DNA from 2 places in the Qipengyuania sp. NPDC077410 genome. Region 2 is predicted to be linked to the other one. Evidence: riboswitches for the same ligand, from Rfam matches in the RefSeq annotation. Region 2 holds a riboswitch; the other holds the start of a gene.

Region 1 (5,690 bases), on a different contig from region 2:
ACCGCACTCGTGCGGACGCTCCGGCCAAGTCGCCCGGCGCCCCGGAAATTCGTTCTCATGAAATACATTCACCTGTCGCTTCTGTCTTCCGTGCTTCTGCCGGCTCCATCGCTCGCTCAGACCATCGATCCCGCTGCCGATCCAGAGACATCCAACACCTCGATCGTCGTCACCGGGAACCGCGCCACCGATCCCATGCCGCTCGACCGGATCGGCGGATCGGTCACCGTCCTCGACGAGCAAATCCTCGACCGGAGGCAAGTCCGCGAGGTGTCCGACGTGCTCCGCGACGTCCCAGGGGTCGCGGTCGGACGGGTTCCCGGTCAGACACAGCTTCGGTTGCGCGGTGCTGAAGCCAACCATACGCTCGTCCTCGTTGACGGGATCGAGGTGTCGGATCCCTATGCCGGCGAGTTCGATTTCGGAACGCTTATCGCCGACGAGGCTTCGCGGATCGAGGTGCTGCGCGGACAGCAGAGCGCGATCTACGGGTCGGACGCGATCGGCGGCGTCATCCAGTACATCACTCTCGACGGCCGCGATGCGCCCGGGGCGGTCGCGCGGATCGAAGCCGGTTCGTTCGGCATGGTGAACGGTGCTGCCCGGATCGCTGGATATAGTGGCGATCTCGACTACGCGCTGTCCGCCACACTCAATACCACCGATGGCACGCCAGGCGCCCGGAACGGCACGCGCGATCTTGCGAACGACAGTGGTGCGGTCTCGCTGAAGACGACGTTCGCGCCATCAACCAATGCACGCCTCACTGGTGTATTACGCTACGCGCGCACCAATGCCGAATTCAACGACAGCGATTCCGATCCGGGAAGTCCGACCTTCGGATTCCAGGTCGATAGCCCCGGCAACCGCTTCGAGAACGAGGCTATCTATGTGCTCATCAGGGGCGAGCTAGACTTGCTCGACGATCGCTGGACCCAAGCGTTTTCGGCCCAGATCGCGGATACCCGGCGCGACGGTTTCGCTTCGACTGGACGCAGCTATGGCAGCGAGGGCCAGAGGTTGAAAGGGTCCTACGATACGACGTTGCGTATCGAGGCTGGCGGTCTGACCCACCGGGTCACGGCGGCTCTCGATGTCGAACGCGAACGCTTCCGTAACACCGATCCGACCGGCTTCGCATTCACCGGTCGCCGACAGATCGACAATGTCGGTCTCGTCGGCCAGTATGCGATCGATCTCGGAGACCGAGCGAGCGCGTCCGCATCCATCCGCAGGGACTGGAACGACCAGTTCGCCGATACAACCACGTACAGGCTTCAGGCGAGCTATCGGATCGCTGCGGCTACGCGAGTGCGCGGGGCCGTCGGATCGGGGGTGAAGAACCCCTCGTTCTACGAACTATATGGGTTCGTGGACGGCCGTTTCATCGGCAATCCCGACCTCAGGCCCGAGAAGTCGAGCGGATGGGAGATCGGGATCGACCAGTCGCTGTTCGGTGAGCGCGCTTCAATCGGGGTCACCTATTTCGAGAGCGAACTGGACGAAGAGATCTTCACTTCTTTTCCGCCCCCGAACTTCGTCGCCAGCCCTGGCAATCGCGATACCGTATCCAAGAGAAACGGCGTCGAAGTGTTCGGCGAGGCGCGCTTCGCGGAAGCTTGGCGCGTCAATGGAGCCTACACCTATCTGCGTTCCCACGAGGATGGCGCGCGCGAAGTGCGGCGGCCCTCCCATACCGCCAGCCTGGCTGTCGACTGGCGCGCTCCCAAGGATGCCGGAGGGGTCACGCTCGTTGCGCGCTACAATGGAGAGACGATCGACAGCGCTTTCATCGATCCCTCGTTCGTGCCGGTTCGCGTGCAACTGGACGACTACTTTCTGCTGAACGTCAACGCCGACGTGAGGGTGATGGATAATGTCGAGCTGTTCGGCCGAGTCGAGAATTTGACGGCCGCCGATTACGAGGATGTCTTCAGTTTCGCGACGCCCGGACGCTCGTTCGCCATTGGCGCGCGCGCGCGTTTCTAAGGAGAATTTCGATGACGGATGAAATGATAGCAAAGTCCGACATTGCGAGGTTCGCATGGCCTGTCACACTTGCCTTGGCGACGGTGGGCGGATCGCTGGTTGCCGCCTGCATGATGCCGTTCGTGGCTGTTACGATCGTGACCGCCGCGACCATGCGCCGCTCGCTCGCGTTAACGACGATCCTCGCGATCTGGGCGACCAACCAGTTGCTGGGGTTCACCGTCCTCGGCTACCCGCACACGGGATATGCGTTCGCCTGGGGCGGTGCGCTGGGCATCGCATCTATTCTCGCCATGCTCGCCGGTGCCATCATCATGGGAGAACAAAACGAGCTGAGCACCCTTCGGACATTTGGCGCCTTTCTGATCGGCTTCGCTGTTTACGAGGCTGCGCTATTCGGGTTTGCTTTGGTGGTAGGCGGGACAGAGACTTTCACGATGGCGATCGTGGGACAGATCTTCGCGAACGATGCATTATGGTTCGCAGGACTGTTGTTGGCGTCCTGGCTCCTCGCCAGAGCCGCTCCCACGCTATTCGGACCTTCTCCGCGAATACGGTTCGCCTGACATGGCGCAGCCGCGCATCGTGTCCCTCCTGCCGAGCGCGACCGAAATCGCCGTCGCACTCGGATTGGGAGAGAGCCTCGTCGGTCGCTCGCACGAATGCGATTATCCGCTTTTCGTAAAGGCATTGCCGGTCGTCACGTCGACCAGACTCGAGAAAGGACTGACGTCGCGGCAGATCGACGACCGGATCCAGGAAATCGTGAGGCAAGGACTGTCGGTATACGAAGTCGATACCGCGCTTCTGCGGGACTTGCGGCCCGACCTCATCTTGACCCAATCGCAATGCGCGGTCTGCGCGGTCACCCCTGCCGATCTGGAAGAAGCACTCGGCGACTGGATCGGAACCGCCCCGACGCTGCTGTCGCTGGCACCCGATACATTGGAAGATGTATGGAGCGATTTCGCTAAGGTCGCCGAAGCGGCGGGAATTCCCGAGCGTGCATCATCGGTCGTCGGTGACTTGAAGGAGCGGATGTCAGGGCTATCCCGAAGTAGCGCGGAGAGGATGGATCGCCCGCGTGTCGCCGCGATCGAATGGATCGATCCGCTGATGGCCGCAGGAAACTGGGTACCCGAACTAATCGAGGCGGCCGGCGGTCACCCATTGTTCGCGCGAGCCGGAGAACATTCCTCGTGGCTGAATTGGGACGACTTGATTGCCGCCGATCCCGATCTGATCGTTGCGATGCCCTGCGGATATCTGTTGCCACAAACGCTCGCCGATCTGGGGTCGCTCGTCGACCACTTCGGTTGGAAAGACCTTACCGCGGTTCGCAAAGGGAAGGTCTTTGCCGTTGATGGCCACCATCTTTTCAATCGTCCTGGCCCACGACTCGTCGAGTCGGCTGAACTGATCGCGCAGTTGGTTGGGGCGACGCCAACACAGGCATTGGAGATGGGACGGGATTGGATCTCCATCGATGGGGTTTGACGATGTTTTTCGCGCTATTCGACGCGAAACGAGCGCATCAGCCCTTGTTTTCAAAGCTGCGTACCGATACTCAAAATCAGCTGCATGCAAAGTTGCGCGCATTCAGCTTCAAGTTCGCACCGGTAACGGGAACACAGTGAGGCCCTCCAAGGTCAAATCTGCGGCTGTCCCTGCAACTGTAAGCGGCGAGCGAGAAATACTGGCGGGTCACTCCGCAACCACTGGACTGATTGTTTGGTTCGGGAAGGTGTATTTCAAGTGATGACCCGCGAGCCAGGAGACCGACCGGAGCGAGTCGCTCTTGCCTGATTCATGGGATTGGTCAGGCGCGGAATCATTTTCGTCGGAGCGACGATAAGCGGCTTGGATTGCTCCGAGCACGCCCGGTCGGCGTATCGCGTCCGTTGACCAGGCTGCTCGGCCGAGGTCCGGAGATCCAAGCCACTATATCGGCGTGAAGGGCTCAGAGCCCACGGAGAAAATACCATGTTCAAAACTAAAACGAGGGTTCTGGCACTCTCGGCTGCAATCGCATTTGGCTCTTCTGCCGCGGTTGCTCAGCAAACGGATATCGGGCCATTTCTACCCGAAGTGGGACAGGCCATAGCTGCGGCCGAGCAAGGTGCGCAAAACATCTGTGCTTCGAATGGCGGTCTGGCATCTTTCAACGTCATTCGCATAATCCAGAACGCCGGTTATTTTGCGGCGCAATTTGAGTATTCATGCAACGGTTGATTCTCAGGCCACTTCGCATTGAATGAGAACGATGAACGGCGCTGGCTTAAACCCGGCGCCGTTTTCGACTGCGGTTCGCGACCGCCCTTTTGTCGACCGCTGACATTCTGAATTTTTCGCGACGATTTGTTGTGTCTCGGAGAGTGTAGCGCGTAGCTGCCGCTATACGATCAACTGTTTTTGGGCGTTCAGATCTCGTACCAGAATGGCTGGGATTGAGGCGCGTTACCAACGACAACCGGTTCTTCATGAACGACCGCTTTTGGCGATAGGTCGAATGCGCTGCTACCACCGAAATGGGGTCGATAGCCGAAGGTCTGCTTCCGGCAAGCCAGATCGATAAGCTGCCGGCCAATCAAATCGGCGTCTACTGCTTATCCGGGCACGATTTGGCATCGGCTTGAAGCTTTTCGAGGCGTTCTGTGCATACATCGTGGACGACGCGACCCAGCTCTTCGACTTGCTCACCGAGCCAATCGAGTTCTTCCTTGTTGATGCGGTAGTGCTTCGAGTAGCGCGCCTTCACGTAAGCTTCCTTGAGCTTCTCGAAGCGTGCGCGATCACGCTTCGTTTCACGCGGCCAGACGTAAGTAAGACGCGGGTCGATCCGTTCAGCCTGGGTGCGCAGGAATGCAAGATTGTGGTTATGCGGCGTATAGAAGGTGCAAACGAGCAGAACGCAGTGATAAAGGCGCTCAGCCGCTTGGTGCAGTTCAAACGCTGCTTTCTTGTTCCAGCCTCTTTTCGTGGCCTCGTTCCCCTGGATGAGAAACTGCTCGGCTGACGGCATCCACTCGTCAAAATACTCCTGAGCCATCGCCAGCGCCTGTTCCAGCGTCTTCGGCTTGGGCGTATGCAGGTCGGTGTCGTCGGATTGGTAGAGCGCAACCCCGTCCTCCTTCACATCCATGAAGAAGTAGCGCCCATGTGCCAGCCCGTTATTCACCTCTTGCAGGGTATGCACGATAAAATTGACCGGCGTCTGGAGCGTACCGGTAACGCCATATTCGCGCATTAGCCGGTCATCGAGCTTCGCCCAGTACTTCACCCTGTCAGTGAGTCGCTTGTCGTTGACGATGATCAGAAGATCAAAGTCGGAGCGGTATCCCTTGGCCGTGTGAGGCTCGTCGACCCAGGTCCCGCGAGCATAGCTGCCGTAAAGAATGACCTTAAGTATCCGCCCGGCCTTCTTCCACTCATGCTTAGCGAGCGCGAAGGCATCGTCGAATTCTTCGAAGATAAGCTGCACGACGCGCTCGATCTCGCGCTGCTTTTGCGGGGGAAGATGATCGAGGTCGGTCTTCATCGTTTAATCTCTAGCAAGCAGCCGCGAAGCTTGCACCTGCCGAGTGCATAAGGCGCGCAGTGACGGCGCACCCCAAAGCGCTGAGGAGCCGCGCGCCGCTGTGCCTAGTGTTAGCAACAATCCGAGAAGGATTGTCGTTAGCATTGTTAAGGGATGCTGGAGC
Region 2 (6,965 bases):
GGCAAGTTCGCCGGCATCGAGCACGACCACCCGGTCGGCGTGGTTCATGGCGTGCGCCAGATCGTGCAGGACAAGAACGACGCCCGCCCCCTTGTCGGCAGCATCGCGAAGATGGCGCAGCAAGGTGAGTTGGTGGGCGATGTCGAGCGCAGCCAGCGGCTCGTCGGCAAGGATCCATTGCGGTTCGCCCGCCAGGACACGGGCCAGCAACACGCGGGCCGTTTCGCCGCCCGACAGCGATTGCGCCCGGCGATGCGAAAGCTGTGCGATGTCGAGCGCGTCCAGAGCGGCATCGACCGGCCCGGACAGGCGATCGCCATGCGGCATGCGCCCGAGTTCGACCAGGCTGCGAACTGGAACATCCCAGGCAATCTCATGCGCTTGGGGGAGATAGCCGATACACTTTGCTCGGTCCCGTGGTGACTTTGTGGAAGCATCCACCCCGTCGAAGGCCACCATTCCATCATCGGGCACCAGCAAGCCCGCGAGCGCTTCGAGCAAGGTCGATTTACCCGCACCGTTTGGCCCGCAGATCGCCGTGATCGATCCCGGCGCAAGTTCGAGCGAGATGCGGGACAGACGCTTGTCGACGGAGACTTCCCGTGCCGCGAGCATCATGCCAGCCCCCTGCGCATGCGCAGCAGCAACCAGAGAAAGAACGGAGCGCCAAGGAGGCTCAGTGCGATGCCCAGCCGCAGTTCCGTCACCAGTGGCAATATGCGTACGACGCTATCCGCGACCAGAACCAGCAGGGCCCCGGCCAATGCGCTCGGCACGATGAGCTGCGAGGGCCGGCTATCGGTGAAGGGCCGAACCAGATGGGGCACGATCAGGCCGACGAAGCCGATGATACCGGCCACCGCGACGCCTGCGCCGACCGTCAGCCCTATGCCCACGATCAGCAGCCAGAGCAGCCGCCGGGGTTCGACCCCAAGGGACCGGGCGACAGGTTCCCCCAGTGTGAGCGCATCCAGCGATTTCCCGCTCCGCCAGAGCAGAAGCACGCCCAGCGCCACGAGCGGGGTGGCTAGCCACACCTCGCGCCAGCTCCGGTCGGTCAGCGCGCCGTTCAGCCACATCACGATCTCGCTCATGGCGAAAGCATTGGGCGCCATGCTGATCGCAAGCGCCGTCAATGCGCCGGCGAGGCTCGCAACCATGAGCCCGGCGAGTGTGAACAGCGCGATCCCGCCCGTGCGTCCGGCAATCGCCGCCAGCAACGCCATCGCCCCGCCCGCCCCGATCAGGGCGAATGCGGGAAGCAGCCACGGCGAAGCGGCATAGCCGAACCATAGCGCCGCCACGGCACCCAGCGCCGCGCCCGGGGCGATCCCGAAAAGACCGGGGTCGGCCAGCGGATTGCGCAGATAGCCCTGCATGGCTGCCCCGCCCGCTCCCAATCCCGCGCCCACGACTAAAGCCAGCAGGGCGCGCGGCAGACGCAGCTCTGCAAGGATGAGCGCGGCGTTGGGCGTGCTGGCCGGATCGAGCCAGACCCGCCCCGCCAGCAGCGAAAGCGGAAGCGCAACGATGAGCAACCCGCCGAAGATCAAAGTCGCGCGGTTCACGATATTGTGCTCCGTATCTCCGCCAGTCGACGAGCGGCACGGATGATCGTCGGACCGCCGCAGTAAAGCAGGCTGGTATCGAAGCGTTCGCGCCGCATATGAGGCAGCCGGTCCAGCACTGGGTGCTGCTGGCCAAGGTCGCCGCCTGCAACCAGCAACACCTGCGGCGGCGCGGCAACCACATCTTCGAGCGCCACATAGTCGGCCTGGGACAGCCCACGGGCCGGCGCTCCGTTCGTGAAGCCGGTACGGGCAAGCAGGTCGCTCACCAGCGATTGCTCGCCCGCGACAATTCCGCCGGGCTGCCACAGGAGAACGTCGACGGCGCGCCCGTCCGGCGCCTCTGCTTCGGTGAGCGCCGTTTCGATCCGTTCGATCAGGCGCTGCCCCGCTTGCCGATCGCCGGCCAGAGAAGCCAGTTCCCGGATCTGCTCCTCGCTCGAGGCGACATCACTGGCTATGCCGAAAGTCACGACCTGCATGCCCAGATCTTCCAGCGCGGCGCGCGTTGCGGGCGCGATAAAGCTTCCCGCCACGACCACATCCGGATCGAGCGCGAGAACCTCTTCGACCGTGCCGCCGGTGGCGCGGTATCGCGACGCCTGCTCTGCCGGCATCGAGCTCGATCGTGGATCCTTGCTGTAATGGGATATCGCCAGCAATTGTCCCGGCGCCGTCACATCGGCAAGGATCGCATCGGTGCAGGGGTTCAGGCTGACGATGGTCGGCCGCGCCCCAGCCGTCGGCGCATCGGCCCCGCCCTGCGCACATGCGGCAAGGAACAGGACCGATGCGGCGAGCAGCGGTTTCACATCTTCGCCCTGATCCCGCCGAAGACGCTGCGGCCAGCCGTCCCATATCCTGCAACCGTCTGGTAATCGGTGTCGAACACGTTCTCGACGCGGCCAAACAGTTCCAGATTGTCGCCCAGGCCGAAGGATGCCCGCACATCGAGCAACTCGTATCCTTCGAGGCGAACGGTGTTGGAAGCATTATCCCAGCTTGCACCCACGAGGCGCAGATCCGCCCCGAGGCCGAGACCGAAATCGCTGATCCAGTCGCCGTAAATGGTACCGAAATGCTTGGGTCGCCGCGCCAGATCGAGATCGGTCATACGATCTTCCGCATCGACATAGGAATATATGCCGGCAAGGCGAAGGCCGGGTGCAAGATCGAAGCCTGCCTCCGCTTCGATGCCCTGCGCGCGGGCGCGGGCGGTGTTCAGGTACACGCCGGAAGGTCTTTCAGGCGTAACGCCGAACCCGATCAGATTGTCGCTGTCGCGGCGGAAGCCCGTCAGCGCGAGGTGCAGACCTGAGCCCCGCTGCCCTTTCTCGACGCCCAGATCGTAGCTGGTGCTTTCTTCAGGTTCGAGCTCCGTATTCCCGTAGAACGAGAGCAGCTGGTACAGTGTCGGTGCCTTGAAACCTTCGCCCACGCTACCGCGCACGCGCCAGTCGTCGCCAAAGCCGTAGCTCACATCGCCGCCGAAGCTGACATGCGTGCCGAACTGTTCGTGATCGTCCACGCGCGCACCGCCATGGACGGCCAGACGGCCCATCACCCAGCCGAGCTGCGCATAGGCGCCGCTGATTTCGGTTTCGGCGGCCGTGTCGAAGCTCGTTTCAAACTCGGTCCATTCATGATCGCCTCCGAAAGCCAGCGAGAGGCCACCCAGCAAGCGGTATTCACCGCGCAGCGAGATGCGATCGGAGCGGCCGTCGCTGGCGAAAGTCTCCGCCCCGGAACCATCGCGATTGGCGCGCTTGGTATCGGACAGGCTGTACGCAGCGCGCAGGGTCAGGTCGTTGCCGTAATAGGCAAGGCCGACATCGCCCCAGTAACGCGTGGTTTTTTGCGTATCGTCGGTATCGGCGAGGACGAAGTTGGGTGCGGGAAAGCCATCGATTTCGACGTCGCCTTCTGCAAAATTACCATGCGCGAACAGCTCGAGGCTGGGGGTCAGATTGAGGAAGGCGCTGGAGCCGATAGCGAATTGCTTCGATCCGTCGGCTTCCGTGCCCGATGCGGCTGCGGAAAATCCGTCGGTCTCGAACCATGACCCGGTCAGGCCGATAAAGGCATTGTCATTGCCTGCTCCGGCAGCGGCGCTGGCAAACAGCGTGTCTCGCGAGCCGTACTCGACGCTGGCAGTCATGCCGCGTTCGGCCCGCGTCGAGATGTCGATCACCCCGCCCACGGCTTCCGATCCCCAGATCGTGCTGTTCGATCCGCGCAGAACATCGATCTTGCCGGCTGTGCCGAGCAGCAGATTGCCGAAATCGAAGCCGCCCGAAGGGCTCGCCTGGTCGGCCACGCGCACGCCGTCGACCAGTACCAGAAGCTGGTCGGGATTGGCGCCGCGCACGTTCACGCTGGTTACCGTACCGACACCCCCGCTACGCGACAGCGACAGACCGGGAACGCGCGCAAGTGCGCGTGCCGGATCGGCACCCTGAATGGTTTCGATCTCTTCCCGTCCGATGACGGTGACCGACTGGCCGGTATTGCGCAGATCGGTGCCGAGGCCGTTGGCCGTGACCGTGATGATCGCCTCGGCCGGGGCCGAGCTGCGATAGCTGCCCACAGTCGCTTGCTGATCGCCAGCCTCGTTTGCCTCGTCCTGGGCGGCGATGATTTCCTCGAGCGCCTGCTCGCTGGCAGTCTGCGCATACGCTGCGCCAGGTACTGCCGAAGCGGAAATCAAAAGCAGATATTTATACACGTAACCTCCTGTCATGAACGAAATGCCGCCCATGACGGGAGGGAGCCGAAACGCTCCATCCACGTTTGCTACAGGTACACCCCGCCCTGCAGCCGAACGACGGTCATGGGCAGGTCTCCTGGCTCCCGGATCAGCGGCCCTGTTCCGCCTTCCCGCTTTCGCAGTGGCATATGGAGCGGACCTCCCCGGTCACAGTTGCGGGAGCAGCGAGGGGCTTGCACCCTCTTCCCTCTTCGGGCCTGCGCAAACAGGCCAACCCGTGACTCGCGGCGCCGACTACTGCGCAATGTGTCGTTGCACAAGACGCAACTTCATTAAGTTTTGCTGTTATAGGGCGCCATCGAATCCCGTCCCGTTGCGGGATGGCGATCGCACACATCTGTCGGCCTTACCGGGTATAGGCTATGGGCAGTTCCTTAAAGAAGGACGCAGTTTGAGCGGATTGGAAGTGTTGGCCGGGAACAAGGACCGTGCGCTGCACGTCGCCTCGCCGCGCGCTCAACGCCGGGCCGCAAGATTGCAGGATCGCCGTAAACTGGTGACCCGCCTCGGTATTCTTGGCGCTGCCATCGCTCTTCCGACCGTGGCTGCGCAAGGCGAATGGTCCGATTTCAGAAGCGCGATTGGCCTGGGCGACGAACGCGTACCCTTGACGCCCATGCCGTTCGAAACGGCTGGCGAAAGCTTTCCTGGATCGGCCTTCTATTACCTCGAAGATGCCCCGCGCCTTGCCACAGATATCGCCGACCTTCGCAAGAGCGAAGGGACGCTTGAAACCGTCGAATTTGCACAAAGTCATGGCGCGGGTGCAGCGGCACAGGCATTTCGCCAGACGGGCAACGGGATCGACAAGGCGCGCGCATTGCAGTGCCTTTCCATGGCCGTGTACTACGAAGCCGCCAGCGAAAGCCTGTCGGGCCAACAAGCGGTGGCGCAAGTGGTCCTGAACCGGGTTGCACATCCCGCCTATCCCGCCAGCATCTGCGGTGTGGTGTTTCAGGGGTCGGAACGCAAGACGGGCTGCCAGTTCAGCTTCACCTGCGACGGATCACTGGCGCGCACCCCTTCCCGCCGGGGGTGGGCGGTGGCCCAATCCGTAGCGCTGGGTGCCTTGGCGGGCGAGGTTTACAAGCCCGTCGGCCTGGCCACACATTACCACACCAATTACGTGAACCCCTATTGGGCCGCCAGCCTCGACTATATCGGTGCCATCGGCGCGCACCGTTTCTATCGCTGGAAAGGCGGGGCCGGAACCGCCGGTGCCTTTACCGACGACTATGCCGGCGCGGAGCCGCTTGCCGCCCCCAACGTTCGGCGCGCGGAAGCGGACGTCCCCGGCCCTGTACAGCCTACCCCTCCGTCCAATGCCGCTATCGGTATCAGTACCGAACCGGATGCGCCGGTTGGGGCGCCCGCCGCCGCAGCTCCAGCCGACAAGCTTCCGCAATCCGGCAGGGTTCGCGAGGAGTATGCCAATTCAGGCAAATGGATCAACGAGCCCGGGAAAAAATAGGCTTGCGGGCCAACACGAAGGCAATCCTTTACGTCTCCACAACCATGCTGCGGAACCGAAGTTTAGCGTGCTTCGGCCATGAGGGGGTTCAACAGCCCAGCCCCCCTGAGGAGACCATGGCATGCCGGTCCATTTCGCTGCCGCACGTTCCACCGCTCATTCGCCGATTGCCCGGGCACTGGCTCGCAAAGCGCACTCGCGCGCGGCGAACGACAATGCCGGGGCAGCGCAGATGGTCGCCACCGCTTCCCCTGTCGATGGCGTGATGCATGCAGCGCTGAAGCACTTTGCGAACCATGGGCTGAGCGCGGCGAAAGTTGCAGCGCAGCAGGCTGAACACGCCCATGCGGCCGACGACACCGAAAGTTACGACTGGTGGCTCGGCATCTGCCGAACGCTCGATCGCGGGCTGGCCAGACGTCTTGATGAGCAGCTTGCCATCAAGTCGTTGCTGGCGAGCATATCCCCCGTATAACTCCGGAAAATCCACGTGTTACCGTTAACTGAAATATGATGGATGCCCCTTAAACGGCTTGCCATGGGTGAGCGAAGCGGGTCATTCGATTTGAAGCGGTACGTCGCCCACGCGTCGTCGACAGATCCGTTGAGCGAGAAAGCTCGCAACTCTCTCATTCGTTCTCTCTATGACCGGCGCACGGCCCTTGCAGTAGGCGCCCTGAACTGCACCATCTCGAGCACGGTCGTGGCGTATCTGTCCGGTAGCGCCCTCCTCTATTCACTTGTCTTTCTGCTCAGCAGCATCGCCGTCCTGCGCATTGTCAACTCTCGTCACCTGGCGAAGCGCCCGGAAGAGATAAGTGCGGCCCAGCTTGAATTCGCTTACAAGTTCGGCGCGTTCGGCTTCAGCCTCATCCTCGGCACTGTGGCTGCATCGGCCATCGCGCTCGACATCGATGCGATGGCGCAGGTCCTGATCATTTCGAATGCGCTGGGCTACGGCATAGGCATCTGCGCGCACAACGCCGCGCGTCCGGCTATAGCTCTGGGCCAGTTGACGCTGGTGTCGACACCCATAGTCATCGCGTCCATCGCCCATGGTTCGATCGCCGGGGCATGTCTTGCGATAACCATCGCTCTTCTCTTTCCCGCAATGTACTCGATCGTCACCTCCATCTTTCGCACCTTGCACGAATCCCTC

What was found. Region 2 has a riboswitch for cobalamin ahead of ACIGGE_RS11245 (TonB-dependent receptor plug domain-containing protein). Riboswitches for the same ligand answer to the same signal wherever they lie in the genome.
Region 1: it holds a riboswitch for cobalamin, as region 2 does, so the genes downstream of both, ACIGGE_RS01525 (hypothetical protein) here and ACIGGE_RS11245 (TonB-dependent receptor plug domain-containing protein) in region 2, are expected to answer to the same signal.

What each region holds. Positions count from the first base shown of each region.
Region 1 covers NZ_JBITWB010000001.1:309,423-315,112, reverse strand. The annotation lists gene ACIGGE_RS01540 (TonB-dependent siderophore receptor) at 58-1,989, shown strand; gene ACIGGE_RS01535 (hypothetical protein) at 2,001-2,555, shown strand; gene ACIGGE_RS01530 (cobalamin-binding protein) at 2,557-3,486, shown strand; cobalamin riboswitch at 3,580-3,791, shown strand; gene ACIGGE_RS01525 (hypothetical protein) at 3,973-4,221, shown strand; gene ACIGGE_RS01520 (HEPN domain-containing protein) at 4,589-5,527, opposite strand.
Region 2 covers NZ_JBITWB010000002.1:648,928-655,892, reverse strand. The annotation lists gene ACIGGE_RS11260 (ABC transporter ATP-binding protein) at 1-618, opposite strand, end outside; gene ACIGGE_RS11255 (FecCD family ABC transporter permease) at 615-1,568, opposite strand; gene ACIGGE_RS11250 (ABC transporter substrate-binding protein) at 1,565-2,380, opposite strand; gene ACIGGE_RS11245 (TonB-dependent receptor plug domain-containing protein) at 2,377-4,293, opposite strand; cobalamin riboswitch at 4,384-4,569, opposite strand; gene ACIGGE_RS11240 (cell wall hydrolase) at 4,727-5,806, shown strand; gene ACIGGE_RS11235 (hypothetical protein) at 5,928-6,281, shown strand; gene ACIGGE_RS11230 (putative bifunctional diguanylate cyclase/phosphodiesterase) at 6,411-6,965, shown strand, end outside.